3 regions of the Fictibacillus arsenicus genome follow, and region 1 is predicted to be linked to each of the others. Evidence: riboswitches for the same ligand, from Rfam matches in the RefSeq annotation. Region 1 holds a riboswitch; each other region holds the start of a gene.
What was found. A riboswitch is a leader RNA that binds a small molecule or an ion and turns the genes downstream of it on or off. The one in region 1 is predicted to bind S-adenosylmethionine.

Region 1 (11,054 bases):
ATCCAGTTTTATTTACTAGTCATTGTATGGGAGTTGTCCATAAAAAAGACCAGCAGTTATTTTAATCTGCTGGTCGTTACATTTCTTTTTTTAGCTTCTTTTAATAAGAAGAAATATTTAGATTCTGCTAATTGAAGTTTAAAAATCACTTCTTCTGATGGTTCGACACTGCGTTCCACCATTTCTTTCTGATGCATCCATTCTATTTTTAATTCATCAAGACTTTGGAGCAACTGTTGATCTCCGGACCGCTTCAAGCGCCCTTTACGGGAAAAAAACATGTAGCAAACCCCTTTAGTTAGATTTCTCTTCTGCCTTCAAGCGCTTTGGATAGTGTAACTTCGTCCGCGTATTCTAAGTCCCCGCCAACTGGGAGTCCATGAGCGATACGGGTAATTTTAATACCTGTGGGTTTTAGAAGCCGTGCCATATACATAGCCGTTGCTTCTCCTTCAATATTTGGATCCGTCGCCATAATAATCTCCTGAACTCCTTCGTCAGTCAAACGTTTTAAGAGCTCAGCGATTTTTATGTCTTCAGGACCAATACCATCCATAGGAGAGATCGCTCCGTGAAGAACGTGATAAAGACCTCGGAATTCTTTCATTTTTTCCATTGCGATAACGTCTTTTGAATCATGTACGACACAAATAGTCGAACGGTCTCTGCTAGAATCATCGCAGATCATACAAGGATCACGGTCAGTAATATGAAAACAATTGGAACAATAGATTAGCTGCCGTTTTGCATTGACCAGCGCACGGCCAAAGTCGAGAACGTCATCTTCTTTCATATCCAATACGAAAAATGCCAGGCGAACCGCCGTTTTCGGTCCGATGCCCGGCAATTTCATAAAGCTTTCAATCAGTTTTGATATCGGTTCAGGATAATACATGAATAACTCCTAGAATAAACCAGGAATGTTTAGCCCTTTAGTGAATTTGCCCATGTCTTGTGAAACCATTTCGTCTACTTTCTTAAGTGCATCGTTCGTAGCCGCTAACACAAGGTCTTGAAGCATTTCAATATCATCCGGGTCTACAACTTCCTCTTTAATCACAATATCAACGATCTCTTTATGGCCGTTAGCTTTAACAGTAACCATTCCGCCGCCAGCAGTACCTTCGATTACTTTATCTTTTAACTCCTCTTGAGCCTTTGCCATATCACGCTGCATTTTTTGCATTTGTTTCATCATATTGTTCATGTTGCCTTTCATCTTAAAACTCCTCCTTATTCGTTCTCTTCTTCTTTTATCTCAATTAAATCATCGCCAACCAATTTGATCGCTTCTGTAATAAGTGGATCATCTTTTGTTTTCTGCTCTTCAGCAGACGGCTGGCCTTGCTGTTGCTCTTTAATGAATTCAGCTTTTAGTTTCTGCCATTCCGGATCCAAAATGGACAGCATGGACAGGTTCTTTCCTATTGTACTATAAACTGCCCCTTCAACATAGCTTCTGTTGTTATCTTGTGAAGCCATCTGCCTGTGAATTTCGTGCTGAAATGATAGCAGGAATAATTGATCTGAACATGCTACTGGTTCTGCTCCAGACAGCAGTGCATAGGCGCTTACTTTTTCCGAGCGGATCTTATCTAAAATTTCGTCCCACATGCCTTTTAATTGCACGAGGTTTGGTTTTTTTGCTTTTTTCAGCATCTCTTTTACTTGACCATGGGATGCTCCGCCTTGTGTTCGAATAACCCTTTTTTCTTTAGGTGTTTCCTGCTCGGAAGAACTAGAGCCGCTTTGAGCCCATCCGCCTTGCTTCATCTTAGATAGTTCCTGCTCAAGCTGTTCAATTCTTTGCAAAAGAGGTTCAACAGAAGGATACTCCGCCTGTGCCAAACCACCTGCTTGTTTTTGATAACATATTTTAATGAACGTAGTTTCTAAAAAGATTTTAGGATGATTGGTCCATTTCATCTCTTGCTGAGCCTGGTTCAATTGACTGATGATCGAATAGATACTTTCTGTTTCAGTCGATGAGGCTAGATGTTCAAACGACTCATCTGTCGAAACACGCTCCAATAGCTCTTCAAGCTGAGGCGCCGCTTTATACAGAAGCATGTCTCTATAGTAATAGATCAGATCTCCTAAGAAACGGACAGGATCCTTTCCTTCTTGTAAAAGATCTGATGAAATCGTGAGAGCTTTGGAGACATCTTTTTCTAAAAATGCTTCTGCCATATCTGAAAGATGCTTTTGGGAAGCTGATCCTGTTACAGATAGAACGTCCTCTACCCGTACCTTCTCATCGCTGTAGGAGATTGCCTGGTCTAACAGACTTAATGCGTCACGCATACCGCCTTCAGCAGCACGAGCCAGTAATTGCAATGCTTCTTCTTCGACTTCTGTCCCGTTTGCGTCGACGACCTTTTTCATCCGTCCGATAATAGACTGAGATGAAATCCGCTTAAAATCAAAGCGCTGGCACCTTGAAACAATCGTAGCTGGGATTTTATGCGGCTCTGTCGTTGCTAAAATAAAAATAACATGACTTGGCGGTTCTTCCAGCGTTTTTAATAAAGCATTAAACGCCCCAGTGGATAACATATGTACTTCATCAATAATATAGACTTTGTACGTTACCGATGAAGGAGCAAACTTAACCTTATCCCGTATGTCACGAATATCATCAACGCCTGTGTTTGAAGCTGCATCGATTTCAAGTACATCAGAAATGGTTCCGTTCGTTATGCCTCTGCATGCATCACATTCATTGCAAGGCTCGGACACTGGAGCACGCTCGCAGTTAACGGCTTTAGCAATAATCTTGGCTGCGCTTGTTTTTCCCGTTCCTCGTGGTCCTGAAAACAGGTAGGCATGGGAAAGCTTGTCCTGCATCAAGGCGTTTTGAATCGTTTTCGTAATGTGTTCCTGCCCGACCACATCTTCAAAGCTTTGCGGTCTCCATACACGGTAGAGTGCCTGATAACTCATCCCTTTGCCTCCCTAAAATCACTTCATTCTCTCTTTATTATACTGAAACATTACAAAAAACTCACCCCTGAGACAAGGATGAGTTATTGTTTATATATTAGAATGCCGCGCACCTCTCTTTGGAATAGTCAACCTATGCGTACAGACGCAGTTAGCTCAGTCCAGGTTGCCCCACGGCACACGAAGTGATCCACTTACTGCTGCTTCCTTCCGGACCTGACAGGGTTCATGGGTCTCCGTTGCGCAGGACCCGGACATCAACACCACTTACGTCCGTCGGCCATACGTTGAACTAACCGAGGAGAGGAATTCAACCTCGCTACAGCGGATTGCGAGTACAGGGCACCGCTACCTCCCCATCTAGCGCGACAAAGTGTATAACATTGTTAGATGCACAATCAAATGTGCAAGATTTAGTATACTATGCCTGTCATTAAAAATCAACCGTACAAGCCTTAAAGCTCTCTCTTCCGCTCTTCCTTTTCTTTCCTTTTGCGATCTCGGAGGTTTTTAAAAAAGGTTGAAAGGATTTCTCGGCATGCTTCTTCTTTTACACCCGATACTACTTCACATTGATGGTTAAAGCGGTCTTCTTGTAAAAGGTTCATCAATGTACCCGCACAGCCCCCTTTTGGATCTTTTGCTCCGTATACGACTCTGTTCACTCTCGAGAGAACGATAGCACCTGAACACATCGCACAAGGTTCCAGCGTAACATATAGCGTCATCCCTTCGAGTCTCCAGGCGCCAATTTCTTTACAAGCTTTATCGATCGCTAATAATTCCGCATGGGCGATGGCTCTTTGTTCGACTTCGCGCAAATTGTGAGCCCTTGAAATAATCTCTTCACCTTTTACTAATACAGCACCGATCGGGACTTCACCGATTTCAGCCGCTTTCTCCGCTTCTTTTAATGCAAGTTCCATAAAATACTCATCTTTTTCTAATATCTCCATTTTCGTTCCGCTCCAAAGTTTTAGTTTTAAGAGATTATACAAGAGGTTTTGTAAATAATAAAGAAAGGAATCATTTTATAAAACTGTTATCGCAATCTTTGTTGCTTCTGTAAGTTGTTGATTTCCGCTTCAGGATGCTCGCTTTCCGCGGGGCGGGCGGTGAGCCTCCTCGGCACATGCGCCTGCGGGGTCTCACCTGACCGCTTGTCCCGCAGGACAAGGAAGGCTTCGACAGCGTAACATCGCACGAAGAAAATGTGACTTTTCATTTTCGAGGAGTCTCGCACCTTACGCTCCAATCAACTTAACAATGAAGAAAAGTAAGAAATTAATTTATAGCAACAATCTTTTATAAAAGAACATATATAAAAAATAAAGGAGAGGGACATCTATGACTCAGAATGAAAACAAGATCCCTGTCGCCATGCTTATTATTGACGTAATTAATGACTTTAATTTTCCTGAAGCTCCTCTATTATTAAAAACATCTGCTCCTATCGCAGAAAAAATATCAAAACTAAAAAAACGGGCAAAAAAAGAAGGGATACCTGTTATTTATGTAAATGATAATTTCGGACAATGGCAGTCCGATAAACAAAAACTCGTCGAGTACTGCATGCAACAAGATGGCGGGGAGTTCGTAAAAAAGCTGCAGCCAGACGATGACGACTATTTCGTAATAAAACCAAAGCACTCTGGATTCTTTTCAACGCCTTTATCCACTTTATTAAACGATCTTAACGTCCTAACACTGATTATTTGCGGAGTTGCAGGTAATATCTGTGTCCTCTTTACAGCCAATGACGCCTATATGCGCGGATTCGATATATATGCACCATCTGATTGTACAGCATCTAATATAGAAGAAGACAATGAAAGAGCGTTAATATTAATGAAAAAAACACTTGATGCCGATATAAGTCTTAGTGAAGAATTAGATCTAACTGCAATAATCGAGCAAGCTAATAAAAGCAAACAAAGAAAAATCTATTAAGAAGTTGTGATTATCGATTAATTTTACCGATAATCTATCCACCTTTTCCAAACGTGTGCTACAATATTCTTTGTCTGTAATTTTTCGTTTTGTTAACAGAAAGGGAGGAAAAGGAAGATGAGTTCAACCCCCTTTATCGCGGTTGAAGGGCCGATTGGCGTAGGGAAAACATCATTGGCAAAAGCCATTGCTGAGCACTTTGAATTTCAATTATTAGAGGAAATTGTAGAAGAGAATCCTTTTCTCGGAAAATTTTACGACGATATCGATGAGTGGAGTTTTCAAACCGAGATGTTCTTTCTATGCAACAGGTATAAACAGCTTGAAGATATTCAAGATCAATATTTAGCGAAACAAATACCTGTCGTTTCCGATTATCATATTTTTAAGAACAGAATCTTTGCCGGTCGTACGCTAAAAGACCGTCATTACAATAAATACATGCAGTGCTTTGATATCTTAACAGAAGATATGCCTGTACCGAACATGATCATATACTTAAATGCCAGCCTCGATACTTTGTTAGAACGCGTTAGAAAGCGCGGGCGGTTTATTGAACAAAACATGGAGCCTGCATACTTAGAACAGCTTGCTGCTGACTATGATACATTCATGTCCGCCTTTAAAAGACAGCATCCTGAAATTCCGGTGCTGACTTTCAATGGAGACGAGTTAGATTTTGTTGCGTATGAAACGGATAAAGAGAAAATCTTATCCTTAATAGATGCAACTTTGAAAAAAGGAGAAGTTGCAAAATGAACAAGCTCATCCAATACGGCATTCCAAATGATGCTGTAATTACAGTAGCAGGTATGGTTGGTGCAGGTAAATCAACATTGACCAACGCTCTTGCAAATAAATTAAATTTCCGCACATCAATGGAAAAGGTCGACAACAATCCATACTTAGAAAATTTCTATCATGATTTCAAACGATGGAGCTTCCATCTGCAAATTTTCTTTTTAGCTGAACGATTTAAAGAACAAAAAAGAATGTTTGATTATGGCGGTGGATTCGTTCAGGATCGTTCCATCTATGAAGATACAGGCATTTTTGCCCGCATGCATTATGATAAAGGGAATATGTCCGAGGTAGACTATGATACATATACCCACCTTTTTGAAGCAATGGTGATGACACCTTACTTCCCTCAGCCGGATTGTTTGATTTATCTGGAAGGTTCTTTAGATGACATTTTAGCTCGTATTCAAAAGCGAGGACGCAAGATGGAGCAGGAGACGCCTGTATCGTATTGGGAAGAAATGTACGACCGCTATGAAAAGTGGATCGCATCTTTTAACTCATGTCCGGTACTCCGTGTAAACATTAACGACTATGACCTTCGAGAAAACCCTGAATCGATCGATCATATCGTAGGGAAAATTGCACAAAAAATCGAAGCGAAAAGAGAAGTTCGTTTATAAGGTAAAAAGCCCCTTGCTCAATATGATTTGAGCTGGGGCTTTTGTTTATCTTTGGCTCTATTCTAAAGGATTGATGTTTGAATGTTCATCAGTGACAAGTTGATTGGAGCGCAAGGTGCGAGACTCCTGCGGGATCAGCGGGACAGGTGAGACTCCTAATGGTGCATAGCACCAAGGAGGCTCAGCGCACGCCCCGCGGAAAGCGAATACCCTGGAGTGGAAATCAACCACTTCTACGAAAAATTATTTTTTCATCCATTCAGGCTTGCCGAAGCCTTTGAACTCTTTATCGATTACTTCTTCAAATTCTTTGGATTCCACTACTTCTTTTATATCTTTTGCAAATGCCGATTCAAGATCTTTTGTATTCACAACTACACGATTCCGATACGTATCAGGCATATTTTCAAGCTGAAGCGCGTCCAGGAGATCCATTTTTGCAGCGAGTGCAAAGTTTCCTGGCACCGCAGCAACATCCGCACTTTGTACGGCACGCGGAAGCTGGGCTGCCTCTAACGGTTTAAAGTTTAAGTTTTTCGGATTGTCTTTAATATCTTTTTCGGACGCGGTCAGCTGATTGATGTTTTCTTTTATCGTAATAAGTTCAGCATCTTCAAGCATGATTAACGTACGTGCTAAGTTCACAGGATCATTAGGAATCGCAAGCGTGCTTCCTTCTTTTATCTCTTCTATCGATTTAAACTTATTAGAATACAGTCCCATTGGGGCAGTAGGAACAATTACAACTTCAGAAAGCTTAAGATTCTTTTCTTTTGCGAAATTTTCCATATACACTTTGTGCTGAAAAAGGTTTGCATCGAGGTCACCTTTAGAAAGCGCTAAGTTTGGCTGGATATAATCGCTGAATTCAACAACCTTTACTTTATAGCCTTTTTTCTCTAAAGAGGGTTTTATCGCTTTGTTTACCATATCTGTGTAAGGACCAGCAGTTGCTCCAAGGGTAACTTCTTTATCTTTTGATGCCCCTGATGTGGAAGAGCAAGCAGCTAAAACCAGTACAGCAATTGCAGTGAATAGTGTAAGTATTATTTTTTTCATGTTGAATCCCCTTTTTTATCTTTTATTTACCGCTCGAGCTACTCCGTCACCAATAACCTGCATAAGCTGCACAATGACAATCAGCAGAACAACCGTTGTAAACATTATTGTGTTGTCGTATCTGTAATAGCCGAATCGAATCGCAAAGTCACCGATTCCTCCGCCACCTACAATACCTGCCATTGCAGAGTAGCCTAATAAACTTATTGCTGTGACCGTAATCGCTTGAACGATTCCAGGTTTCGCTTCAGGAAGCAGCACTTCTCGGATGATCATCCATGGCGTTGCTCCTACGGCAACCGCCGCTTCAATCACACCTTTATCGATCTCCCTTAATGAGGTTTCGACTAGACGTGCGAAGAATGGAATAGCGGCTACAGACAATGATACTGACGCTGCAGTTGGACCGATCGTCGTACCCGTAATCAGCTGAGTTAAAGGCAGCAGAGCTACGAGAAGAATGATAAAAGGTACTGATCGGATCAGATTAACTAAAATACCTGCAATTTGTTTAATCCAGACGTTTTCAAACAATAATCCTTTGTCTGTAACAAACAGGGCTACTCCTAATGGAAGGCCGACGATCAGAGAAACACCTAAAGAGATCGCGACCATATACAATGTCTCAAAAAATGCTTTATTCAAATCTGGCAGGATGCTGTACAAAGAATCAAGCAACTTGTTTCACCACCTCTAAATTTTCGATTCGGTCTTTAATGTAAGCTATGGCACGCTTAACTTCTGCCTCTTCCCCTATCAGTTCCATAATAAAAATCCCGAGCGGCGTTTCCTGGATGTATTCAATCTTTCCGTGAAGAATATTTCCTTTTACCTTAAAGTTTTGGAAGAGTTCAGAGACGACTGCTTCTTCTGCAATCGCGCCTTTAAAATGAATTTTAATCACCACTCCTTTACGCCCTTTTAATAGCGGTTCCGGAAGATTCATCTGTATGACACTGCTTATAAACGTTTTCGTTAACTCTTTCTCCGGATGTGCAAATAAATTATAAACATCACCCGTCTCGATGATTTCTCCATCCTGCATCACTGCCATCCGGTGACAAATCTCTTTTACGACTTCCATCTCATGTGTGATTAGGACAATTGTGATGCCAAGCTTTTTATTGATGGATTGCAGAAGTAAAAGAATAGCTTTTGTCGTGTTGGGATCAAGAGCTGAAGTAGCTTCATCACAAAGCAAAACTTTCGGATCGTTGGCTAGTGCCCGTGCAATTCCGACCCGCTGCTTTTGACCGCCGCTCAGTTGAGCCGGATACTGATCCTTTTGATTTTCTAACCCTACCATCTGTAAGAGCTCAAGAGTCTTATGATTAATTTCATCTTTCTTTTTTCCAGCAGCTTTTAACGCAAACGCGATATTTTCATAAACGGTTTTTGCACTAATAAGATAAAAATGCTGAAAGATCATCCCTATTTTAAGCCGCTCTTCCCGTAGTTCTTTTTTAGATAATTTCGTAATGGAGACACCGTCGATTAAAATTTCGCCTGATGTTGGCTTCTCTAGTAAATTTAAGCAGCGGAGGAGAGAGCTTTTGCCAGCACCGCTGTAGCCGACAATTCCGAATATCTCACCCTTTTCTATCGTGAGTGAAACATTCTTGACTCCAACAATGTCTTTTCCTTTAGCGGAATATATTTTCGTTACATCACGCACTTCAATCATATTTCTGTCCTCCTTCAATATAAAAAGCCCTCTTCATTCAATGGAAGAGGGCGAATAGACATACATCGACTTATCTTCCAGAATGAATGAATCATTCTGCAGGAAGTAGCACCGTTCCATAATGGAGGTTGCCGGACGTCATTGGGCCTGATCCCTCAGTCTCTCTTAATAAGTGTTGATTATTTGATTAAGTTATAATTGACATATTACTACCTGTCGAAAAGTTCTGTCAATAATATTTTTTAATACTTTAAATTGTTAGCGCTTACATTCCTTATAGGATAAGGAAAAATTATTTTATAGTTAATTAAGTTGCCATTGAAAGTAGTTGATTTTCCGCTCCAGGCTGCTCGCTTTCCAGGGGGCGTGCGGTGAGCATCCTGCCGCTTTGCGCCATTAGGAGTCTCCACCTGACCGCTTCATGGAAGTATCCTTGCTCCTGCGTCTACAAGTAAATGCTACCGATGTGGCTTCCTCGTCGCATACCTAGCGAGAAGCTTCTCAGGTGGTAGGCACGCACCTTGAGCTCCAATCAACTTGCAAATGATGAAAATAGAAAAAGCCAAAAGCAACAATCCTTTAGAAAATAGCCATGAATAAAAACAACAAAAAACCTCACCTGATAAGCTCAGATGAGGTTGAAATATGTATATGGAGGAGGTAGAGGGATTCGAACCCCCGCGGGTCGTTAAACCCCTGTCGGTTTTCAAGACCGATCCCTTCAGCCGGACTTGGGTATACCTCCGTGTGACTGACAAGAACTATAATAACATGTGAGTAAATATAGTGTCAACGTAATTTTATAAAAAAATAAAATCTTTTTTCGCAAACTTTGTCGCTATTAGAAGTTGTGGATTTCCGCACCAGGCAACAGATTTTTGCGAGGCGTCTCACCCAATGTTAAAGTCATCCGTAAAATAAAAATTAGGGCTGTCCAAAGTAAGTTAAACTTACTTTGGATAGCCCTATTTGGTTTACTTGATTACCTCTTTATTGCCCATATATGGACGAAGTACTTCTGGAATGATAACCGTTCCATCTTCTTGCTGATAGTTCTCTAAAATTGCTGCTACTGTTCGTCCGATTGCTAAACCAGATCCGTTTAATGTATGAACAAACTCAGGCTTGCCTTTCGCTTCTCTGCGGAAACGAATTTGAGCACGGCGCGCTTGGAAATCTTCAAAGTTAGAGCAAGAAGAGATCTCGCGGTATTCACCGTAGCTTGGAAGGTATACTTCGATATCGTACTTTTTAGCAGCTGTAAATCCAAGGTCAGCCGTACACATGCTTAGTACACGGTATGGAAGATTTAGAAGCTGCAGTACTTTTTCTGCATGGCCTGTCAGCTTTTCAAGCTCATCGTAAGAATCTTCCGGCTTAACAAAGCGTACAAGCTCTACTTTATTAAACTGATGCTGACGGATCAATCCTCGTGTGTCACGTCCAGCAGACCCCGCTTCAGAACGGAAGCATGCGCTGTATGCTGCATACGTAATTGGAAGCTCCTCACCCGTTAGAATTTCTTCACGGTGCATATTTGTTACAGGTACTTCTGATGTTGGAATTAAGAAATAATCCTCTTCACGAATCTTAAATGCGTCTTCTTCAAACTTAGGAAGCTGTCCAGTTCCTGTCATGCTTTGACGATTAACCATGTATGGAGGCAGAACCTCTGTATACCCGTGTTCGTCTTCATGAAGGTCCATCATGAAGTTGATCAGTGCACGCTCTAAACGTGCCCCAAGACCTTTATAAAAAGCAAATCGGCTTCCTGTAACCTTTGCTCCTCGTTCAAAATCAACAATGTTCAAGTCAGTTGCGATATCCCAGTGTGCTTTTGCATCAAAAGAAAACTCTGGCACATCACCCCAGTGTCGAACGGGTACGTTATCATCTTCTGTTTCTCCAACAGGGACACTCTCATGAGGTATGTTAGGCAGCGTCAGCATAATTCCGTGAAGATCTTCTTCTACTTGACGAAGTTCATCATCAAT
Region 2 (11,054 bases), 1.2 Mb from region 1:
TTACTTGGGGCGGTGTAACAGATATGGCTGTCACTTATGAGGAAAGAGAAGACTTGCGGCGGATGATGAAGAGGGTAATCGGCGGCACCCCAGAAAAGTATCCTGAAGAATACGAATGGCGGTCGCCCTTGTATTACTGTAGTGAATTGCAAGTCCCTCTACTGTGTATCCACGGAATGAAGGATGAAAATGTGAGTGTACAGCACACACTTAAGATTGAAAAAAGGTTAGGAGAACTCGGGAAACCATGTGAAACTTGGATCTATCCCGAATATACGCATTACTTCCCGCCAAAAGAAAACAGAAAAATAACATATGCGCTATGTGAGTGGATGAAGGAGCAAGGAAAAGGAGCTGAATGAAAACAGCTCCTTTTATTGATGTTTTACACCTAACATACTGGCTAAATGAGACAAGAAGATATCAATTTGAGCGTTAAAGTTTAAATCTTTTTTATTAAGGAAGATTGTGGCTATATTTATCCCATCGTTAAAGGTTATAAAATACCTTGCGATTGTATCTAAAGGGTATTTGGGGTTGAATTCACCTTTTTTTACGCCTTCATCAAATAAATTCATAAGGTGTTCAATGGCAAATTCATATCGTTCTTTCATGTAGATTTTTTTCTCGGGCAGCAGTCTATTGATTAAGAAGTATTCGATTTGTACAGCTCCAAACAAATCTTCTGTATCATCAGCAGATTTATAATCTTCAAAATCCTTTACCAATGAATTCCAGATTGAAGGATGTTTAGCTATATCTTTAATTTCTTTACTGTAAGTCCGATTTGAATCTTCTAATATAGATAAAAACAAGTCTTCCTTACTAGAAAAGTATGAATAAACACCGCCCCTGCTTAAATCGACTGCATCAATTACATCTTGCATGACAAAGGCTTCATATCCTTTTTTAATAAATATCTTTTTTGCAGCCTCCAGAATGCTACGCTTCCGCTCTTCTTTGTGGCTCTCCGTTACTTTCGGTGACATATGGTTCTCCTTTTTTCCTTTTAGACTGTGCTCTTAAAATAAAAGCTATCACACTTATAAAGCACAATCCACTAGATGTAACTATAAAGATAGGGATTACTCCGAATAAATTTGCTAAGAATCCACCAGCAATAGGACCGACTAAAGAGGAAAACGTCATGATGCTTCCGATTGTACCGAATGTACGGCTGGTCATGTGTTCTGGAGTTAGTTTTAATACATTGGACTGAAAGGGAATAAAAACATAACCAGCTCCAACACAAGCTAAAAATGTTATAGAAGGTGCCCAAAACATAGGATTGGAAAGATTATAATCAGTAAGGATAGCTAGACTTCCAAATCCTAAACCGAGTGTGAATATTCCTCCTGCCATAGCCTTAATTGCATTTTTAATTTCAAACTTACTCAAGATGATTCCAGTAACTAAAAATCCTGCTCCAGAAGCGGTCATAACAGTACCAATTAATCGTGGTGATACTTCTTTTAATTCTCTAAAGAGAGTAACGAACTGTGAATCTGACATCTGAATAACGAACATGGTAACAGCCATTAAAAGCGTTCCGTACATAATAGCAGGAATACCCTTAATAAATGAGAGGCCATCAAGCATTTCTTTGATAAAGTTCTTCTTTAGCTTATTCTCTTCGTGTTCTTCATTTAGAATTTGTGAAGGGTTTGCTGGAATCTTAAGCAGGAGAAGAACGGATAGTAAAAAGGTTATTGCATCAAGAAAAAAGATGATCTTGAAATTCCATAGTGCAAGAAGAAGGCCGCTTACTGCAGGTCCGATTATTTTCGTGCCGCTCTCAATTATGGAACTGATTGAGGCAGCTTGCTGCATGTGGTGATCAGGCACAATTTCTTTTAGCTTTCCGTTTTTGGCCGGTGTAAAGAGAGCCGAAAAAATACCTAAACCAAATAATAAAGTATACACATGCCAAAGTTCATTAGCAAAAACGAGACCAAAAATAATGAAACCTCTTGCCGTATCAGAAATAATCATAATGTATTTGCGTTCCCAACGATCAGCCAAGACACCTGCTACAGGTCCTAGTAAAGTCATTGGGAGGGCAAGAGATAAGATTATTAACGAAACTTGTAGTGGTGTGGCTTCCCATTTAAGTCCCACAAGCGTAAATACAGCAAGAATTGACAGCCAGTCTCCAAGATTGGAAATCAGTTGAGCAGAAATTAAAAATTGATAAGGTTTGTTTTTTAATAATTTTTCCGATTGTTCCATGTAATCAGCTCCCAGTTTTTAAAGTGACATCCATGTCGTTATTATAAATGACATCCATGTCACTTTACAACTGTTTTTTCTAATAAATACCAAAAACCCTCCCGCTGGATAAGGGAGGGTTGATTTAAGATGATTAAGCGAGTGGTCCTGCTTGCGTGATTTCAGAAGAAACGGATTTGAATTTTTCAAAGTTAGCATTAAATTTAGCAGCAAGTTCTTTTGCTTTTATATCATACTGTTCAGGGTTATCCCATGTTTTCTTTGGCTGAAGAACTTGGTCAGGGACACCAGGGCAATGTGTTGGAATGTGAAGTCCGAATACAGGATCTACAACAGTTTCAACAGATGTCAGTTCACCCTCAAGTGCCGCTTGAACCATAGCACGAGTGTAAGATAAATTCATACGGCTTCCGACACCATATTCACCGCCAGACCAGCCTGTGTTAACAAGGAATACTTGAACATTATGCTGATCGATTTTCTTGCCTAGCATTTCTGCATAAACAGTTGCAGGCAACGGAAGGAATGGAGCACCAAAACATGTTGAGAAAGTTGCTTGCGGTGAGGTAACTCCTCTTTCAGTTCCAGCAAGCTTGCTTGTATATCCAGATAAGAAATGGTACATCGCTTGTTCTTTTGTTAATTTACTGATTGGAGGCAATACTCCAAAAGCATCAGCTGTTAAAAAGATAATTGTATTTGGATGACCTGCCACACTTGGCTGAATGATGTTTGGAATGGCATCAACAGGATATGCCGCTCTTGTATTTTCAGTTAATGTGGAATCCTTATAATCCGCAATACGAGAATCATCATCGATCATTACATTCTCTAATACACTTCCAAAACGAATGGCATTCCAAATCTGCGGCTCTTTTTCTTTGGAAAGATCGATTGTCTTTGCATAGCATCCGCCTTCGACGTTAAATACTCCAGTGTTAGCCCATCCGTGCTCATCGTCTCCGATTAAGCGTCGGTTAGGATCAGCAGAAAGTGTTGTTTTCCCTGTTCCGGACAAGCCGAAGAAAAGAGCTACATCACCTTCGTTTCCAACGTTGGCTGAACAGTGCATAGAAAGGATCCCTTTTTCAGGAAGCAAGTAATTCATAACAGAGAATACTGATTTTTTAATCTCACCAGCGTATTCTGTACCGCCGATTAATACGATTCGTTTTTCAAAAGAAATAATAATAAACGTTTCAGAGTTTGTTCCATCATCAGCAGGATTTACTTGGAATCCAGGAGCTGAAACTACTGTAAATTGAGATTCATGTGAAGCAAGTTCTGTTTCATTTGGACGCACAAACATTTGATGTGCAAATAAATTGTGCCATGCATATTCGTTAATAACTTGAATAGGAAGACGGTACTCTTGATCTGCCCCTGCGAACCCCTTAAATAAGAATAACTCTTCTTTAGTGCCTAAGTATTGAAGTACTTTTTTATATAATTTATCAAAGTTTTCAGGTGAAAATGGTTTGTTTACTTTGCCCCAGTCAATGGATTTTTTTACGGATGCATCTTCAACAATAAATTTATCCTCAGGGGACCGGCCTGTGTATTTCCCCGTGGTTGCTCGAAGTGCACCTGTAGAAGTAAGAATGCCTTCTTTTCTTGTTAATGATTTCTCTACTAAAACCGGAACAGGCAAGTTCTGGTGAGTTGTTTCACGGGTCACAAGTTCATTTAAGGTTGTCGTAAATTCCAAAGTATTCATATCAGACAGTACCATCCTTTATCCTAGAGTGATATATTCGAAAATTAGTATAACACATTAATTTAAATAATGTATACTATTTTATGAAAGCGCATCAGAAAAGTTCTTAATCCAGAAAAAAAGGCTTAAATACACCAGGAATCTCCATCATATTGAAAGCGATATCAAAAAAGTGCGAAATTCAGCTTCTTCTTATTGATATTAAAGGGATTTCTATTGACATCATAAAGTCATTGCGCTATTATATTTCGAGAACGGCTACTCTTATTCTGAGTAGGTGGAGGGACAGGCCCTATGAAACCCAGCAACCGACATGAAAGCGGAGTTTATAATCTGCTTAAAATGAAAAGGTGCTAACCTGCAAGGTGAAAATAACCTTGGACAATAAGAGGATGAAGGCATTTTTATTTTAAACCTTTTCCCTCGTGAATGATATGTGAAACAGGGAAGGGCTTTTTTTATGCCTTTTTCAAGTTAAGAACATAAACAATACAAAATAGATAAGAATAAAGTACCGTATCATACTGAAAGCAATTAAGGGAGGATATTAATTTGTCCAAAAAAGTTAGTCGTCGTTTATTTACATCTGAGTCGGTAACAGAAGGTCATCCGGATAAGATTTGTGACCAGATATCAGATGCAATTCTAGATGAAATTTTAGCTAGTGATGCTAATGCACGTGTAGCATGTGAAACATCTGTTACAACAGGTCTTGTACTTGTTGCTGGTGAGATCACAACTTCTACTTATGTAGATATCCCAAAAGTTGTACGTGAAACAATTAAAGAAATAGGATATGACCGTGCAAAATACGGTTTCGATTCTGAAACTTGTGCAGTACTGACTTCTATCGATGAGCAATCTGCTGATATCGCGATGGGTGTAGACCAAGCGCTAGAAGCAAGAGAAGGCTCTATGACAGATGCTGAGATCGAAGCGATCGGTGCAGGTGATCAAGGTCTAATGTTCGGTTTTGCTTGTAATGAAACAGAAGAGCTTATGCCTCTTCCAATCTCATTAGCTCATAAATTATCTCGCCGTCTTACTGAAGTACGTAAGTCTGAAGAAATTCCTTACTTGCGTCCAGATGGAAAAACTCAAGTAACAGTTGAATATGATGAGAACGACAAGCCAGTACGTATTGATACAATCGTTATTTCTACCCAGCACCACCCAGAGAACACACTTGAAGAAATTCAGAAAGACATTAAAGAAAAAGTGATCAAGCCAGTTGTTCCTGCTGAGTTAATTGATGAGAACACAAAATACTTCATTAACCCTACAGGCCGTTTCGTTATCGGCGGACCACAAGGTGATGCTGGTCTAACTGGACGTAAGATCATCGTTGATACTTACGGCGGTTATGCACGTCACGGTGGCGGAGCATTCTCTGGTAAGGATGCTACAAAAGTTGACCGTTCAGCTGCGTACGCTGCTCGTTATGTTGCGAAAAACATCGTAGCTTCAGGTCTTGCAGATAAAGTTGAAGTTCAGCTTGCATACGCGATCGGTGTGGCTCAGCCTGTATCAATTGCTGTAAACACTTTTGAAACGGGTAAAGTATCAGAAGAAGTTCTTGTAGAATTAGTTCGCAACAATTTCGATCTTCGTCCGGCTGGAATCATCAAGATGCTTGATCTTCGCCGTCCGATCTACAAGCAAACTGCTGCATATGGTCACTTTGGCCGTACAGATGTGGATCTTCCATGGGAGAAAACTGACAAAGCAGAAGAGCTTAAGAACCAAGCAAATATTTAATGTGATAAAACAGACTCTTGTTAAAAGGGAGTCTGTTTTTGTTTTTGGGTCTTTGAGCTGCGAAGTTTGACGAGATGTGTCGACTTGTGGTTATTTTAAAAATAACGTGGGATTATTCCATTTAACGTGGGAAAAAAGTGATTAACCATGGAATTATCGTTTCCTATACCTAAAGGGGTATTGGGAAAAGGGACTTTATTTACCCTAAACTGCCGCTAAATCTTCCCCCGATATAGCTTAAACATGAAAAAGCCTGCCATTTTTCAATGGCAGGCATCTTTTTATACAAATAGCTTATTTTTAACACCTAAACTGCTAACTTGTGGTCTTCCAATTGACTCATAATGCAAAGGATGCTGTTCAGCAGCATTTCTGACCTCTTCAAGAGTAAACATGTTTCTCCCATCAAAAATAACAGGCTGCTTCATTCTTCTGATATTTTCTGCTTGCAAAAGTTGTATAAAATCATCCCATTCAGTAACGATAACTGTAATTTCCGAATCAGTAATGGCTGATTCAAAAGTATGGGCAATTTGCACACCTTCTACGGGAAAATCTCTAACGAGCGGATCGAATGCAGTCACTCGAGCTCCCTCGTTCACGAGTTAACGATTTTTCCATTTCATAATGTTTCAGGTCTTTACGGGGAATTCCAACATAAAATTAGGCTAGCTAGGAAAAAAGCTTTACTAAGAACAATGAAACAAAGCTTGAACTTATGCCGAGAACAATCCCGGCAAGAACATCAGTAGGGTAATGAAGCCCGAGATACATCCGTGAAATAGCTACCAAGAGAGCTGCGAAAAGCAGAAACACGCCCAAAAACGGGTTTAATAGGATAAGAGGTGTCACAATAGAAAAAATGGCTGTTGTGTGACCAGAAGGGAAAGAATGATCTTTCAACGGATTGTCTCCGATATTCGTATCGGGAAGGCTCAAGTATGGACGCTTCCGAGGATATATTTTTTTCGAAATCATAACTGGGATGTGACTGATGATGAGTGAAACCATACAGACAGCTCCCCATGATTTTAAATGTGCAGGGAGGAGCAATAAAAGAAGAACAGCTGTTGAGATCGTAGCAGTTGCGCCGCCAAGATGAGTCCACACATGAAAGAAACGATCCATGGAACTTCTGTGCATTCGTCCATTAATAAGCCGGAAAAATGTGCATTCTTTTTCGTAAAGCCAATTAATAACTTTTGCCATTAATATCCCCTCTTTATTTTATAGCTTGATATGTTCATCATAAAATAAAATTGTTATGGAGAAATGAAGGCAGTGTAAATATTTATAAAAAAAACCGTCCAAAAACGCTGGACGGTAAAAATCAGAAAAATATTTTCCGGTCTCGTTCTTCTTTTAATATTTCAACAGCTTCCCGGAAACGCTGGGAGTGGATAATCTCTCTTTCTCTTAAGAAACGAAGAGAATCATTCAAGTCGGGGTCATCTGACATGTTTATAATCCATTGATAGGTAGCCCGGGCCTTTTCCTCTGCAGCTATATCTTCATAAAGGTCAGCGATCGGGTCCCCTTTTGCTGCTATGTAACTTGCAGTAAAAGGTACACCTGCTGCATTATGATAAAACAAAGCACTATCATGGTTAACGTAATGATCTTCTATTCCTGCTGCTTTTATTTGATCAGGTGTTGCATCTTTCGTCAGCTTGTAGATCATTGTTGCGATCATTTCTAGATGTGCAAACTCTTCTGTACCGATATCCGTTAATAGACCGATTACTTTATCAGGAATTGTATACCGCTGATTTAAGTATCGAAGTGCAGCAGCAAGTTCACCATCAGATCCGCCGTACTGTTCGATTAAATATTTTGCTAGTCTTGGATTACATGATGTTACTTTTACCGGGTATTGCAGTTTTTTCTCATAAACCCACATTTACGTGAACCTCCCTTAACCTTTTTAAAGCTGCCAGGGCCAAGGACCGCTGCTCCAATTCCAGGGCATTCCGGAATAACTGTTTCCATATTGCTGAAGCGGTCCGTATTTTGACTCTATCGCTCTTTTTATTTTTTTTCTTTGTTGCGCATATTGGTTGAACTGGTGAACGGCATTTTGATCTTGTGGATGAGTGTCTAAATATAGAGTAAGCTCCACGAGTACAAAATCAACAGCTTGGAGCTCTTCCATCCATTGATAAAATTCTTCTGGCAATGTCTGCTGCATCGCAGTTACCCCCTTTTTTCATACGGATTTTCATAATAATCGTAAAAGGCAGGCCAAAGTGTACCTTTTCGCAATGCTTCTTTTGGCGGAAACTGCGGAAGATCATATGGCTGAAAACCCATATATAAATTTGGAGGAGTGGAATAATACTTTTTGCCAATAGGCGGACAAGGATCGAAAGGACTATGATAAGGAGTATAGGATTTTACAGGTGTGTTTCTATTCATCTAAAACCATCCCTTCATAAAGTTTACTTTTATAAAGATATTCATTAAGGGTGGTGTTTAAGCACTAATAAATCTCTATTTTTGATTAATTGTGATAAAATAATGGGCAAATCATGATTTGAAGATGAGGTGTAGAGCACATGTACAAAGGAATACATCATGTTTCACTACTGGTTACAAACTTGAAGGAATCATTATATTTTTACGAAGGTATCTTAGGTTTTAAACAAAATAAAAAACGCCCTCAATTTGATTTTCCGGGCGTTTGGTATGATATTGGCGATACACAGCTTCATTTAATTGTTCACAATAAAGGAAAAGCCAGAAGAAACACGACCGAAATTGACAGCAGAGACGGTCATTTTGCGATTAGGGTTGAAGATATGGATAAACTAATCCAGACTCTTGACGCACACGGTGTTAAATATGTAAATAAACCAAACAATAAAACCGATTGGCATCAGGTATTTGTGAGTGATCCTGATGGAAACTTAATCGAATTTAACGTTTAGTCTGAAGTGTCTTATAGTATTGTCCTTTTTCATAATATTCCCGACGTATACGATCCATATCTTTAATATCTTCTTCTGTCAATTCACGTATTACTTTTGCCGGTCTTCCGAAAGCAAGAGTATTTGGCGGTATAACCTTTCCGGGAGGTACAAGACTTCCTGCACCTATAAAGGCACCTTTACCGATATGTGCTCCGTCAAGCACCAATGAACCCATGCCGATTAATGCGTTTTCCTCAATAGTACAGCTATGCAGAATAACGCTATGACCAACTGTTACCCCGTCTTTTAATTGTAGTGTGCGATTCGGACTTTGATGAAGTACAGAATTATCTTGTACATTTACATAATTGCCGATTTTTGTGGGGGAAACATCCCCCCGAATTGATGTGTTGAACCAAATAGAAGAGTACTCTCCAATCTGAACATCACCTGTAATTGTCACATAGTCTGCAATAAACGCAGTTTCAGAAATTTTAGGTTTCTTGTCTCCATAAGGATAAATCATTGTATACACATCCTGTATTTTTATTAATTAGGCTGTTTTCGTAAACATTGTGGCTATTAGAAGTTGTTGACTTCCGCTCCAGGATGCTCGCTTTCCGCGTGGCGGGCGGTGAGCCTCCTCGCGCTTTGCGCCTTTAGGAGTCTCACCTGTCCCACTGATCCCGCAGGAGTCTCGCATCTTGCGCTCCAACCAACTAGTCAAAGAAGCGTACTCAACAAAAAATGTTCAGAAGCACTGCAACAATCTTTTAGAAATGAGCCATTAATTAAGTATAGTTTAGCAAATCGTATACCTATATGAATAGGGAAGAGGGTGGAATATATGTGGACTTGGACGACAGATGGGGAAGCTAAAGGTACGATTGTAGTCGTACATGGTGCAAACGAACATCATGGAAGGTACGACTGGGTTATAAAGCAATTGAATGAGTCCGGTTTTCACTGTGTTTCTGGAGATCTCCCAGGTCAAGGCACAACAACGAGAAGAAGAGGACACATCGATACATTTGATGAGTACATCTTTACAATTGAGAACTGGTTTCTAGAGGGTAAAAAACTTGGATTGCCAGTGTATATATTAGGTCACAGTATGGGCGGACTCGCTGTTATACGTACGTTAATGGAGAGGAACTTGGATGTTCAGGCTGTTGTTTTATCTTCACCTTGTCTTGGGTTAGTTCATTATCCTTCAAAAGGAAAAGAAGCCCTTTCACGGTTATTGAACAAATTCGCACCTGGTGTAAGGCTTGCAACAAACTTGCCAGAAGGCAGTGCAACAAGAAATGAAGAGATAAGAGTAAGGGATAAAGAGGATAAATTAATCGTTAAAAAAGTTTCAGTAAGGTGGTATCGGGAACTGACGGCTTCAATTAAGCATGCATTCGAACATTATAAATCCTTTCCAAACATCCCATTACTGCTGCTTCAGGCGGGTGACGATTTAATTGTAGATAAGGATGCCGTAAAACGCTGGTTTAATGGCATTTATCTAGAAGAGAAATGGTATAAAGAATTTCCTTCACTGTATCACGAAGTTTTAAACGAACCTGAGCGGGAAAATGTCTTTGAATACGTAAAAAGATTTTTATATCTGCATAGTGAAGCCAATAAAGGAAAAAGGTAAAGAAAGAATAATCAAAAGGAGCATCTATATGAACAAAGTTCCGGTTCACCCATGGGGATTGATGTATTCCGTTTACACGAAAGTTTTTCCAACTGTCAGCCAGCTGCTACAAGATTGGCGTGATCAAGCAGAGAAAATACCTGATCCTGAATTGAGGCAGCAGGCTTTAAGCAGCATTTCGAATAAGATGTTTCACTGTGAAGGCGGCGCCATCCTTACTCTTCTCGCCGGACAGCATCGAAAAAAAGCCATAGAATTTGTAGTAGCTTACCAAACGATCAGTGATTATTTAGATAACCTCTGTGATCGGAGTACCTCTCTTAGTGAAAAGGACTTCAGGGCACTTCATGAAAGTATGTTCCATGCACTTAGTCCAGGGGTAAAACCAGTTAACTACTACAGGTACAGGGATGAGCAAGAGGACGGCGGATACCTTGCTGATCTTGTATTAGCCTGTCAAAAGGTATTATCGGAAATGCAGGCATATCCGAACATTGCAAGTGAGCTGATAGGACTTGCCCAAATTTATTGCGATCTTCAAGTTCATAAGCATGTTGTGGTGCAGGAAAGGGAACCTCGTCTGATCAGTTGGTTTGGGGAATATCAGTCTGTTCTGCCTGATATAACATGGTATGAATTCTCCGCTTGTGCTGGTTCGACACTTGGTATCTTTTGTCTCGTCAGCTATGCTTTTCAAGGCGATTTCACAAAAGAATCTGCCAAAACAATTACAAAAGGTTACTTCCCTTGGCTGCAGGGATTACATATTCTGCTGGATTATTTTATTGATCAA
Region 3 (11,054 bases), 880 kb from region 1:
CCTGTCTTGGCAGCAGCACTAAATGATAAAAAGGGAATAATGGGAATAAAAATCCATAGGACAAATGAGAGTATGATAAATATAATTCCAGTTTTCTTTTTCATGGTTGAAAACTCCTTTATATATGTCTAATAGTTAATACGAAAAAGTCTTCATAAAAGTTCCCTCATATCCATTTATAGTATAAAACCGCTTGTTTTTTTCACAAGAAGACTTGTCAAAATTCCCAATTTATTCTTAGTTGTAAAATTTTCCAACTTTGGATAATGTTAAGAGGACACTGTTATAAAAGGTGGGGGACCGATTGAAGAAAGAACTTGTATATCAAAGCAAAGATAAAGAGATAGAAGTTTTTGAAGATGAGTTTGGCAAGATTACTTTAAAAGAGATACCACACGAAGCAGCTGTAATGGTTGCCCTTGAAAATAATAGTTTAATATTGATCAGTCAGTTTCGGCCAGCGGTAGAAGAAATTATCATCCAGCTTCCAGGCGGGGGTATAAACGTTAATGAAGAACCTGGGGAAGCAGCGAAACGTGAGCTGCTTGAAGAAACTGGTATTGTATGCGGGGATGCTATGTTTTTAGGCAGCATTCAGCCGAGTGCTTGCTACAGTAATTGCGTTACACATGTATATTTTACGAAAGACATTCTTGAATATAGGTCGCAGAAACTGGAGAAAAAAGAAGCTTCTATTCAAGCTTTTCATATTCCTATAGAGCGGGCCTTTCGCAATATTGAGCAAGGCATCTGGAAAGATAGTGAGCTGGCGCATGGATTGCTGCTTGCACGATTGAAGGGATTGATCTAAATGAGTTGCCTAGGGTGCGATTTAGCAAATGCTAAAATGCCTGTACATACCGTATATGAAGATGAACTTGTTCGTTGTTTTCTGGACATTGATCCTTTTAATGAAGGGCATACATTAATATTACTGAAAAGACACGTAAGAGAACTTATTGAATTAACGCACCAAGAAACACTTGCCGTTATGAATGCAGCCAAACTGATCTCTGAAAAGTTAAACACTTGTTTAAAACCGGATGGGATTACAATTAACCAAAATGGGGGAAAATTTAGTGATCTGACTCACTTTCACATGCATGTTATTCCAAGGTATGAAAATGACGGGTTTACGTGGAGTGAATCAACGATTCAGGATGGTGCTCATAAGAGATTAGCTGAAACAGCGGATAAGCTACATGGAGTCTAATCTTTTTATCTGTTAGATAAAGTGTGCCACAATGGTGACTAAGGAGGGATTCGTTTATGGTTACGAGTGTTCATGATCGAGCGGTGCTGCATAACGGTGTTCAAATGCCTTGGGTTGGTTTAGGTGTTTATAAAGCAGAAGATGGTGATGAAGTCATCCAGTCCATTAAATGGGCACTTGATGCAGGGTATAGAAGCATCGACACAGCCAGTCTTTATAACAATGAAGCAGGAGTCGGGCAAGCTATCGCTGAGTCAGATGTACCGAGAGAAGACCTTTTTATCACGACAAAGGTCTGGAACTCAGATCAAGGGTTTGACGAAACACTAGCGGCTTTTGATGCCAGTTTAGAAAGGCTTGGACTGGAATATGTTGACCTTTACCTCATACACTGGCCTGTTCCTGGCAAGTATAAGGAAACATGGAAAGCTCTTGAGAAGATTTATAACGAGGGCCGAGCAAAGGCTATTGGTGTAAGTAACTTCAAGCAGCATCATCTTGAAGATCTAATAGCAGATGCAGAGATTAAGCCGATGGTGAACCAGGTGGAATATCATCCTCGTCTGACACAAGAAGATCTTTTAACATACTGCAAACAGCAGGGAATACAGCTTGAGGCTTGGCGTCCGTTGCTAAAAGGTGAAATTTTTGAGGAACCAACTTTAGTAGAAATTGCTGATAAGCACAATAAAACCGCTGCACAGATCATTTTAAGATGGGATCTCCAAAATGGAGTTGTAACGATTCCAAAATCGATAACGCAACACCGTATTGAAGAAAATATTGATATTTATGATTTTGAGCTGACGAATGAAGATATGACGCGGATCTCCGCCCTTAATCAGGACAAGCGGAACGGTGCTGATCCTGACGATCCAGAATTTTATAAGCAGTTTGAATAAATACAAATGCAGTCTTTCTCAAATGAGGGGCTGCTTTTTTATCCATAAAAATGAGGTGGATATATGAATTTTACTGCAGGAGATAAATTTATCTTTGAAGAGATCAAAGTCAAGGTAATAGAGGTGAAAGCAGATTCCGTTATATTTGAAGTTTCAGAAACCGGTTATGAAGGAGATGAAGGAGGCTTGATGGAAGTGCCAAACGCCTATTTAAAAGAGAAAAAAGATCAGATTAGACGATGCCCTTAGTTTTAAAAAAAGAATAACGGGAAAAATGATATACGTAGATGACAGAAAGGAAGTGCTAACATGTCAAAACGCGTATTGATTGTCGTAACAAACCACCAAAATATCGGAAATAACAAAACAGGTCTCTGGCTCGAAGAGTTTGCAGTCCCTTATAATGAATTTCGTGATAAAGGATATGACATTACAGTCAAAAGTATTAAAGGCGGCAGTATTCCTTTAGATCCCAACAGCTTAGAAGAAGTCGAACAAGATCAATATAAGGAGGCATTATCACTTCTGGAGGATACAGCTGAACTTAGTGCAGACGATGCAGTAAGTTATGATGCGATCTTCTTGCCTGGCGGTCATGGAACAGTCTTTGATTTCCCGAAAAGTGATGCGCTAAAAGAAGTGGTAAGCCAGATGGCGCAGACAAATAAGGTGATCGGCAGTGTTTGTCACGGACCTGCTGGACTTACAACAGCGACACTGAAAGATGGATCTTCTATTGTAAAAGGAAAGATCGTTACAGCCTTTACCGATGAAGAGGAAGAAGAAATGCAGCTTACGAAAGAAGTGCCATTCTTGCTCGAAACAAAACTTCGTGAGCTTGGTGCAGAATTTCAGAGAGCTGGTAAATGGGAAGATTTTGCCGTTACAGATGGAAATCTTGTTACCGGACAAAACCCGCAGTCCAGCAGAAGTGTAGCGCTTCGCATGATCGAAGTCCTTGATAAGAAGTAATATATAAATTTACAAAACGGCCGGCTTCTGCTGGTTGTTTTTTTAGTTATTCACCCATTAAAAAAATGTGAGTATTTTATTAAAGACATTTTAAAATGGGGGAATTCTTGTGGGGTACTATATTAGAGTTGAGGAGAACGTCAGGATTTATGTGGAAGATGTTAACCCTGGCGCTGAAAAAACAATTCTTTTTATTCATGGATGGCCTGCGAATCACAAGCTGTTTGAGTATCAGTTTAATCAGCTGCCATCGATGGGTTTTAGATGTATCGGCATTGACCTTAGAGGATTCGGCAAGTCCGATAAACCGTACTCGGGCTATTCATATGATCGATTGGCAGATGATATTTATGCAGTTGTTCAGACATTGAAATTACGGGATTTCACGCTTGTCGGGCACTCTGTTGGTGGGGCGATTTCAATCAGGTATATGGCAAGACATAATAGCTTTGGGGTTTCAAAACTTGCTTTGCTTGGTGCTGCAGCTCCTAGTTTTACGAAGCGCGCTGATTTCCCATTCGGTCATACCGTTGAAGAAGTTAACACTTTTATCTCTGATACGTATAAAGATCGGCCTAAAATGCTTCAAGGATTCGGTGATATTTTTTTCTTTAAATATGTAACGGCTCCTTTTTCCGACTGGTTCTTTCAGTTAGGTTTAGAAGCTGCAGGATATTCGACTGCAGCAGTCTTAGGCTCTTTGCGTGATGAATCGCTTTTTTCTGATCTAGGTAAAATTCAAGTCCCGACCCTTATTCTGCATGGTGTTCATGATCAGGTTTGTCCATATCCTTTAGCTTTGGCGATGCAGAAAGGAATACGAAATTCCAAACTTGTTCCGATAAATAACAGCGGTCATGGGCTGTTCTGGGAAGAGTGGGAAGAAGTTAACAGAGAAATTGTCCAGTTTATTGGATAAGGAGGAACGAGCAGTTCTATATAGAAAAAAGAGGAAAGTACAATTTAGGAGATAAAAGATGAAGATAGAGTTAAAAAAAGTAACTCGCGACAATTGGGAAGAAGCATTAGGACTGCGTGTAAAGGAAGAACAAAGCAAGTTTGCACCGATTCCTGCTGTATCACTAGCCAAAGTTATTAAGCCAGACGGACCTGATGTTGAGTATCTGCCCTTTGCCATCTATGCTGAAGATAAAATGGTTGGTTTTATTATGCATGCATATGAAAAAGAAACATCAGATATGTACTGGATTAACGGGTTTATCATTGATAAAAAATATCAAGGAATCGGCTATGGAAGGGCAGCTATTATTGAAATGATCGCTTGGATCAGAAAGTCATTTAATCAGTGCTGCGAGATCCGGATAACCGTATATCAGGATAATCATCATGCAAAAAAGCTATATGAGAGTTTAGGATTCATTAAGACCACTCTAATGTCTGGAGAGGAAGAAGTGTGGCGTTTGCCTTTGGAAAAAGCTATGCGTAAAAAGAGTACAAAATAACATGTAATTACTTGTAATACATCACGTGAAGGTGTTCATGATGATCGAGTGTTGCGAGCAGAATATCAGGCAGTATAGTATTCTGTTTTTGAATTTGATCTAACAGCCAAGCCTCATTTTTTCCTGTTTCCAAAAGTTCTTGTTGATTGATTTTTCCTTCTTTAATGACAACCTGAGGATAATCGAATGGCTTTGGCGGCAAGTTTATATCTTTTTGAATAACGGTTTGGTATTGCGGCTGTAAAAATGAAGTAATGGTGCCATTGGATTCAAACAAAGCGAGTGCGACTTCTTGAATATCTATTACCCTATGTTTTCGCAGTTCAGAAAATAAAACATCCATTGAAATTCGGGCTTTTTTTAAGTTCTTATATAAAATTTGTCCATTCTTTACTAACGGAATAGGTGCCGGATCTATTAATTTTCTTAGCGGGTGCCAATGAAGGCCAGTCATGGTTGTAGTCACATAAAGAATAACAAGAACGGACATTGTGATAAGAGAACCTTTAAGCCCAAGATGCTGGTCAGAAAGCGGATGGGCAATGATGTTTCCAAAGATGAGAGCCATAATGAAATCTAATAAACGAAGCTGTGAAAAAGATCGTTGTCCCATCAATTTTACAGCAAACAGCATAAAGAAAAAGGCAACGATTGCCCTTAGAATCCATTCGATCGCCAATAAATTCTCTTGAGCTTGATAAAAATCCAGCATACTAGCACCTCGTAAATTCTTGATGCATATAGTATGGTCGTAAAAAATGACTTTTTAACCAGAAATAAATTATAAAAATAGTTTGACTATTCGTGCAGGTATGCTACAATCAATTTTAAATTAAAACTTAATCGAATTTCTTCTTATCCAGAGAGGTGGAGGGACTGACCCTGTGAAGCCTCGGCAACCAGCACATTTGTGCACGGTGCCAATTTCAGGGAAGCTTAGGGAATAAGCTCCGAAGATGAGAAGCAAGTGGGTACTTTTTTCGATATTCGAACCCCTTCGCTCTTTTCTTGGAGTGAGGGGTTTTTATTATTTTAAGGAGGTGGACGGCATTAAAAAAGGAGTGAAAGTATGGCAGTACTTTCACCCCGGCTGCGATTATCATCCTTGAGGAGGACACAGTATCGCTTAAATATTTTATCATTTTAAGTGAAATGGCGTCCAATTCAGGGAAAAATCCTTGAGGAGGAAAATAAATGAGTGAGTTGAAATTTGCGTATTGGGTACCGAATGTAAGCGGAGGTTTGGTCGTATCTAAGCTGCCGCAGGAAACAGACTGGACATTTGAAGCGAATAAACGTTATGCACAAATCGCGGAGGAATCAGGATTTGACTTTGCACTTCTTCAGACGCGATTCTTTGCCAGCTATGGTGCAGAATATCAGCTGGAGGCGGCTACACTTGCAGCAGCACTGGCAAGTGTAACGAAAAAGATTAATCTTATTTCAGCCGTTCATCCTGGTCTATGGCATCCTGGTGTTTATGCGAAAATGATGGCTACACTGGATAATATCTCTGGTGGCCGTGCTGCGATTAACGTAGTAAGCGGCTGGTTTAAAGGCGAGTTTACAGGCTACGGGGAACCGTGGCTGGAGCATGACGAACGATATCGCCGTTCTGAAGAATTTATTAGAGTTATAAGAAGTCTTTGGACAGAAGAAGAGACAACTTTTAAAGGTGATTTTTACAGAATAAATGGCGCTCCTTTGAAGCCGAAACCTGTTCAAAAGCCAACCCCTCCAATCTTTCAAGGAGGAAACTCAAAAGCTGCTAAAGAAATGGCAGCGAGAGTTTCAGATTGGTATTTTATGAACGGCAACACGACTGAGGGTTTTAAGAATCAGATCGAAGAAGTAAAAGCATTAGCTAAGAAAGAAGGTCGTACTTTGAAGTATGCGGCCAATGGATTTGTCATTGTACGAGATACAGAAGAAGAGGCTGTTCAAGTACTGCGTGATATTGTATCGAACGCTGATGTTGAAGCCGTTGAAGGATTTGGAGAGGCTGTAAAAGAAGCGGGGCAATCTTCTAAGGAAAAAGAAGGTATGTGGGCAAATTCAACATTCGAAGATCTCGTCCAATACAATGATGGATTTAAGACAGGATTGATCGGGACGCCTGAACAAGTAGCTGACCGCATTATTGAGCTGAAACAACTTGGAGTGGACCTTGTTTTGACAGCCTTTTTACATTATGAAAAAGATTTGAAGGACTTTGGGGAGAAAGTGATACCGCTGGTGAAAGAAAAAGAAACCAGATTGAAGGAAGAAGGAGTGCTTGTTTAGATTTGATACGAATATTGAGAAAAAGTCGCCATTGGCGGCTTTTTTGTTTTGTATTGTATAGAATTTACGAGCGATTCTGGAATTTTACGAGTGATTCTAAAATTTTTACAAGCAATTCTCAGTTCACGGGTTAAAATCGTAGTTCTTCTTCAGTTTGTAAGACTTAAGACCCAGGCGCCACTACCAGCCTTAAAAATTTATGGAAAGAACTTAGGGAAAATTCATCATTGACGATGATAATCATTATCATTTAAGGTTATACATGTAATTAATAATGAGAATCATTTTCAGTAATCTAAATTCAATCAAAATCTCAAGGAGGAGCAAACATGAGCACCTTACAAATGGAAATGAACGAACTTTATCTGAAGCAGCAGGAAAAACGGGAATCAAACGCGAGATCCTACCCTAGACGCATACCGATTGCTATAGAAGAAGCTGAAGGAATCTATGTAAAAGATGCAGATGGAAGAAAATTCATAGATTGTCTGGCCGGGGCAGGGACGCTGGCACTTGGGCATAATCATCCGGTTGTGATCGATGCGATTGAAAAAGTGCTACATGACAAGCGTCCATTACATACACTGGATTTAACGACGCCAGTAAAAGAAGAATTCGTAAGTGAAGTGTTTGATAGTTTACCAGAAGAATTCGCGAAACGAGCAAAGATTCAATTTTGCGGACCAACTGGCGGAGATGCGATTGAAGCTGCGATCAAACTCGTAAAAACAGCGACGGGAAGAAGAAGCATTCTATCTTTCCAAGGTGGGTATCACGGAGCAACACATGGAACGATGGCTCTATCCGGTAACTTAGGGCCGAAACAAAATGTTCAAGGGCTAATGCCAGATGTTCACTTCATGCCTTACCCGTATGCATATCGCTGTCCATTTGGGATGGGTGGAGATGACACTCATAAGATCAGTGCCAAATATATCGAAAACCTTTTATATGATCCGGAAAGCGGAATCTTGCCTCCAGCAGCAATGATCTTGGAAGTCGTACAAGGTGAAGGCGGATCCATCCCTGCACCGGTTGAGTGGCTCCGTGAAATACGCAGAATCACGAAAGAGCGCAATATTCCGCTTATTATCGATGAGGTTCAAACAGGTATTGGCCGTACAGGCGAGCTGTTTGCCTTCCAGCATGCAGGCATCATTCCTGATGTTGTTGTTTTATCAAAAGCTATTGGCGGAAGTTTGCCATTATCCGTTGTGATCTATGACCGTGAACTGGATAAATGGGCACCAGGAGCACATATCGGAACGTTCCGTGGTAATCAGATGGCGATGGCCGCTGGTACAGCTACTCTCAAATACATCAAAGAAAACAACTTATCACAGCATGCGAAAGAGCTCGGTGAAAAGCTCATGCTGGAACTAACTATTCTTCAAAATGAAATTTCTGAGATCGGTGATGTCCGCGGACGTGGATTGATGGTTGGGGCAGAAATTGTGAATCCAAAAATCCCGTCGGGGCAAAAAGGAACATTTGCGGCAAATCCTGAACTAGCGAGCCGCATTCAAAAAGAATGCTTTAAAAGAGGCTTGATTTTGGAAGTCGGAGGCAGATATGGAAGTGTCATCAGATTCCTGCCGCCACTTATCATTACTGAAGAACAGCTGGATGATGTGATAGCGATATTTACAGATGCGGTAAGAGCCGCGCTCAAATAGGGGTGCAGAATGAACACAACTGATTTTGACCGTTTTTTTCTAAATAACAGTGAAGCAGGATTGCAAAGTTTTCAGCACATCCTGTTTGAATCACAGCATTTGCTGAGCCAATTTTATAAAAACAATACAGATGCCTTTAACGGAAAGCATCCACATGACATTGAAAAAGAAATTCTTGCCATGCCTATCGCTTCAAAAGATGGAGATGATCCTCTCATGGTCCTTGAAGAAGTGAAAGAAAAGATCGTTAAAAACAGCATACACGTATCACACCCGACAAGTATAGGGCATCTTCATTGTCCTCCGCTTATTCCAGCAGTTGCAGCTGAGCTGATCATCGGTGTACTAAATCAATCGATGGATTCTTGGGATCAAAGCTCAAGCGCCACGTACCTGGAAGAACGGCTGATCCAGTGGGTGAGCGAAAAACTGGGACTTCCGAATACGGCAGATGGCACATTTACAAGCGGAGGCACACAATCCAACTATATGGGATTACTGTTAGCACGTGACCATTTCTGCGAAAAAGAGTGGAGCTGGAACGTGAAGATGGAAGGTCTTCCGCCTGAAGCAGGCAAGATGCGTATTCTTTGTTCTGAAGATGCTCATTTTACGGTGAAAAAGTCAGCGTTCCAGTTAGGAATAGGTGAACAGGCAGTTGTAACCATCGAAACCGATCACAACAAAAAGATGAATGCCAATGTATTAAATGAAGAAATAAATCGGTTAAAGTCTGAAGGCTTATATCCGATGTGTGTCGTTGCCACAGCGGGAACGACTGATTTCGGGAGCATCGATCCGATTCAGGATATAGCGGTGATAACTGAGAGGAACGGTCTATGGCTGCACGTTGATGCTGCTTATGGAGGGGCATTGATGCTGAGTAAAAAGCATTCGAACAAACTCGCTGGTATTGAACAAGCTGATTCAATCACCATTGATTTTCATAAGCAGTTTTATCAGCCGATCAGCTGCGGTGCATTCTTCGTGAAAAATAAAGAAAACTTCCGTTATGTTGCGCATCATGCTGATTACTTAAATCCTGAAAACGATGAGGAAGACGGACTCTTTCATCTGGTAAGCAAATCGGTTCAGACAACAAGACGATTTGACGCATTAAAACTTTTTATGTCACTTCGAATCGTCGGTGAAAAGAATTTTGCAAGCATGATCGATTATACACTTCACCTTGCGGAACAAACGGTTAAAGTGATGAATCAAAAAGATACATTCGAAGTGTGCAATATGCATCCGGAGATCAATGCCGTTGTATTCTGTTACAGAAATGATGACCTTGAAGAACGGGACAATATTAACACTTTTATTTATAAAAAACTTCTTCATACAGGTACGGCATTGGTTGCAAAAACAAAAGTGAAGAGCCGAGTATTTTTGAAATTTACATTGCTGAATCCGCGAACGACTATCGTGGATATTGAAGATATTCTTCATAGCATTTCTCAATTTGCAGCAGAGTACGAAAACAGGGGGATCACCCAATGACAAATCATAAATTACGAGCAGAAAATGCAAGCATGCAAAGTTTTTTAAACTGTTACCTTAGAGAAACACAAAATTTCACGGAAGATCATCCAGCTAGGGTGGAATGGCGCGGTGACACACCAGAAAAATGGCTGAAGATCTCATTAACAAATCAAGAAATATCCCTATTTGCAGCAGTTAAGCATTATTCATTAACAGGGCGTCATTTATTCCACTTCCCGGTTTTTTATAAAACGGATGAAAAAATGATTCCGCTTGATTACGTCACATTGGTTTCGCTTCTATCTAAAGAATTATTAATTGATCAAGAACGGGAAGATGCAGAAGATGAGCTGCTGCTTCGCACAATACTTAGCTGCCGAAACATTCACCGTTATTTAGAAGAACGTAAAGATGACGCAGATCAGTTAGAGCAAAGTGAGTTTACGTTTATTGAAGCAGAACAGTCTCTTTTATTCGGCCATCTGCTTCATCCGACACCAAAGAGTAAGCAAGGCATGAATGTGGAGCAAGAAGCACTTTATTCACCAGAACTAAAAGGTGCGTTCCAGCTGCATTTCTTTAAAGCAGACCGTTCTATTGTTGCTCAAGATTCGGCTCATGATTTGACAGCAGAAGAGATTACGCTGGAGCTTCTTAAACAAGATGAAAAGTTTACCAACACAATTGAGCAGGATGACCAGTCTGTCTTTATACCCGTGCATCCTTTACAAGTACCGGTTTTATTAAACGATCAGCACGTACAAAGATACATAGAAGTGGGCAAGCTGAGCTACATGGGACCATATGGTGAACCATTTTCAGCTACTTCATCGATGCGATCTGTGTACAACCGAAATTTTAAATACATGTTCAAATTCTCTGTTCCAATAAAAATCACGAATTCTCTTCGTGTGAATTTAGAAAAAGAACTTCATCGTGGAGTAGAAGTGACGAGGCTCATGCAGTCCCAGATCGGGCAAGAACTTAATGAGGTATTTCCCACTTTTAAAATCATTCAAGATCCAGCCTTCTTAAACATACCTTTGGAAAAAGAATCGTC

Region 2: it holds a riboswitch for S-adenosylmethionine, as region 1 does, so the genes downstream of both, metK (methionine adenosyltransferase) here and ABE41_RS00055 (methionine ABC transporter ATP-binding protein) in region 1, are expected to answer to the same signal.
Region 3: it holds a riboswitch for S-adenosylmethionine, as region 1 does, so the genes downstream of both, sfnG (dimethylsulfone monooxygenase SfnG) here and ABE41_RS00055 (methionine ABC transporter ATP-binding protein) in region 1, are expected to answer to the same signal.

The regions. Positions count from the first base shown of each region.
Region 1 covers NZ_CP016761.1:7,390-18,443, reverse strand. Annotated here, with positions in the region: gene ABE41_RS00110 (YaaL family protein) at 57-281, opposite strand; gene recR (recombination mediator RecR) at 299-895, opposite strand; gene ABE41_RS00100 (YbaB/EbfC family nucleoid-associated protein) at 905-1,219, opposite strand; gene dnaX (DNA polymerase III subunit gamma/tau) at 1,234-2,943, opposite strand; RNA gene ffs (signal recognition particle sRNA large type) at 3,049-3,312, opposite strand; gene tadA (tRNA adenosine(34) deaminase TadA) at 3,399-3,899, opposite strand; gene ABE41_RS00080 (cysteine hydrolase family protein) at 4,291-4,893, shown strand; gene ABE41_RS00075 (deoxynucleoside kinase) at 5,011-5,652, shown strand; gene ABE41_RS00070 (deoxynucleoside kinase) at 5,649-6,317, shown strand; gene ABE41_RS00065 (MetQ/NlpA family ABC transporter substrate-binding protein) at 6,561-7,376, opposite strand; gene ABE41_RS00060 (methionine ABC transporter permease) at 7,392-8,054, opposite strand; gene ABE41_RS00055 (methionine ABC transporter ATP-binding protein) at 8,047-9,060, opposite strand; SAM riboswitch class I at 9,128-9,235, opposite strand; tRNA gene ABE41_RS00050 (tRNA-Ser) at 9,713-9,805, opposite strand; gene serS (serine--tRNA ligase) at 10,035-11,054, opposite strand, start outside.
Region 2 covers NZ_CP016761.1:2,888,216-2,899,269, reverse strand. Annotated here, with positions in the region: gene ABE41_RS14885 (alpha/beta hydrolase family protein) at 1-362, shown strand, start outside; gene ABE41_RS14880 (TetR/AcrR family transcriptional regulator) at 375-989, opposite strand; gene ABE41_RS14875 (MFS transporter) at 943-2,229, opposite strand; gene pckA (phosphoenolpyruvate carboxykinase (ATP)) at 2,363-3,946, opposite strand; SAM riboswitch class I at 4,208-4,337, shown strand; gene metK (methionine adenosyltransferase) at 4,499-5,704, shown strand; gene ABE41_RS14860 (UDP binding domain-containing protein) at 5,986-6,306, opposite strand; gene ABE41_RS14855 (phosphatase PAP2 family protein) at 6,377-6,913, opposite strand; gene ABE41_RS14850 (manganese catalase family protein) at 7,035-7,604, opposite strand; gene ABE41_RS14845 (spore coat protein CotJB) at 7,629-7,892, opposite strand; gene ABE41_RS14840 (spore coat associated protein CotJA) at 7,898-8,119, opposite strand; gene ABE41_RS14835 (VOC family protein) at 8,260-8,631, shown strand; gene ABE41_RS14830 (gamma carbonic anhydrase) at 8,621-9,139, opposite strand; gene ABE41_RS14825 (alpha/beta hydrolase) at 9,461-10,261, shown strand; gene ABE41_RS14820 (tetraprenyl-beta-curcumene synthase family protein) at 10,290-11,054, shown strand, end outside.
Region 3 covers NZ_CP016761.1:883,970-895,023, forward strand. Annotated here, with positions in the region: gene ABE41_RS04695 (transporter suffix domain-containing protein) at 1-104, opposite strand, end outside; gene ABE41_RS04700 (NUDIX hydrolase) at 305-811, shown strand; gene ABE41_RS04705 (HIT family protein) at 812-1,213, shown strand; gene ABE41_RS04710 (aldo/keto reductase) at 1,270-2,115, shown strand; gene ABE41_RS04715 (hypothetical protein) at 2,179-2,364, shown strand; gene ABE41_RS04720 (type 1 glutamine amidotransferase domain-containing protein) at 2,425-3,087, shown strand; gene ABE41_RS04725 (alpha/beta fold hydrolase) at 3,197-4,006, shown strand; gene ABE41_RS04730 (GNAT family N-acetyltransferase) at 4,065-4,550, shown strand; gene ABE41_RS04735 (DUF421 domain-containing protein) at 4,558-5,259, opposite strand; SAM riboswitch class I at 5,403-5,513, shown strand; gene sfnG (dimethylsulfone monooxygenase SfnG) at 5,745-6,833, shown strand; gene ABE41_RS04745 (aspartate aminotransferase family protein) at 7,163-8,509, shown strand; gene ABE41_RS04750 (pyridoxal phosphate-dependent decarboxylase family protein) at 8,519-10,012, shown strand; gene ABE41_RS04755 (IucA/IucC family protein) at 10,009-11,054, shown strand, end outside.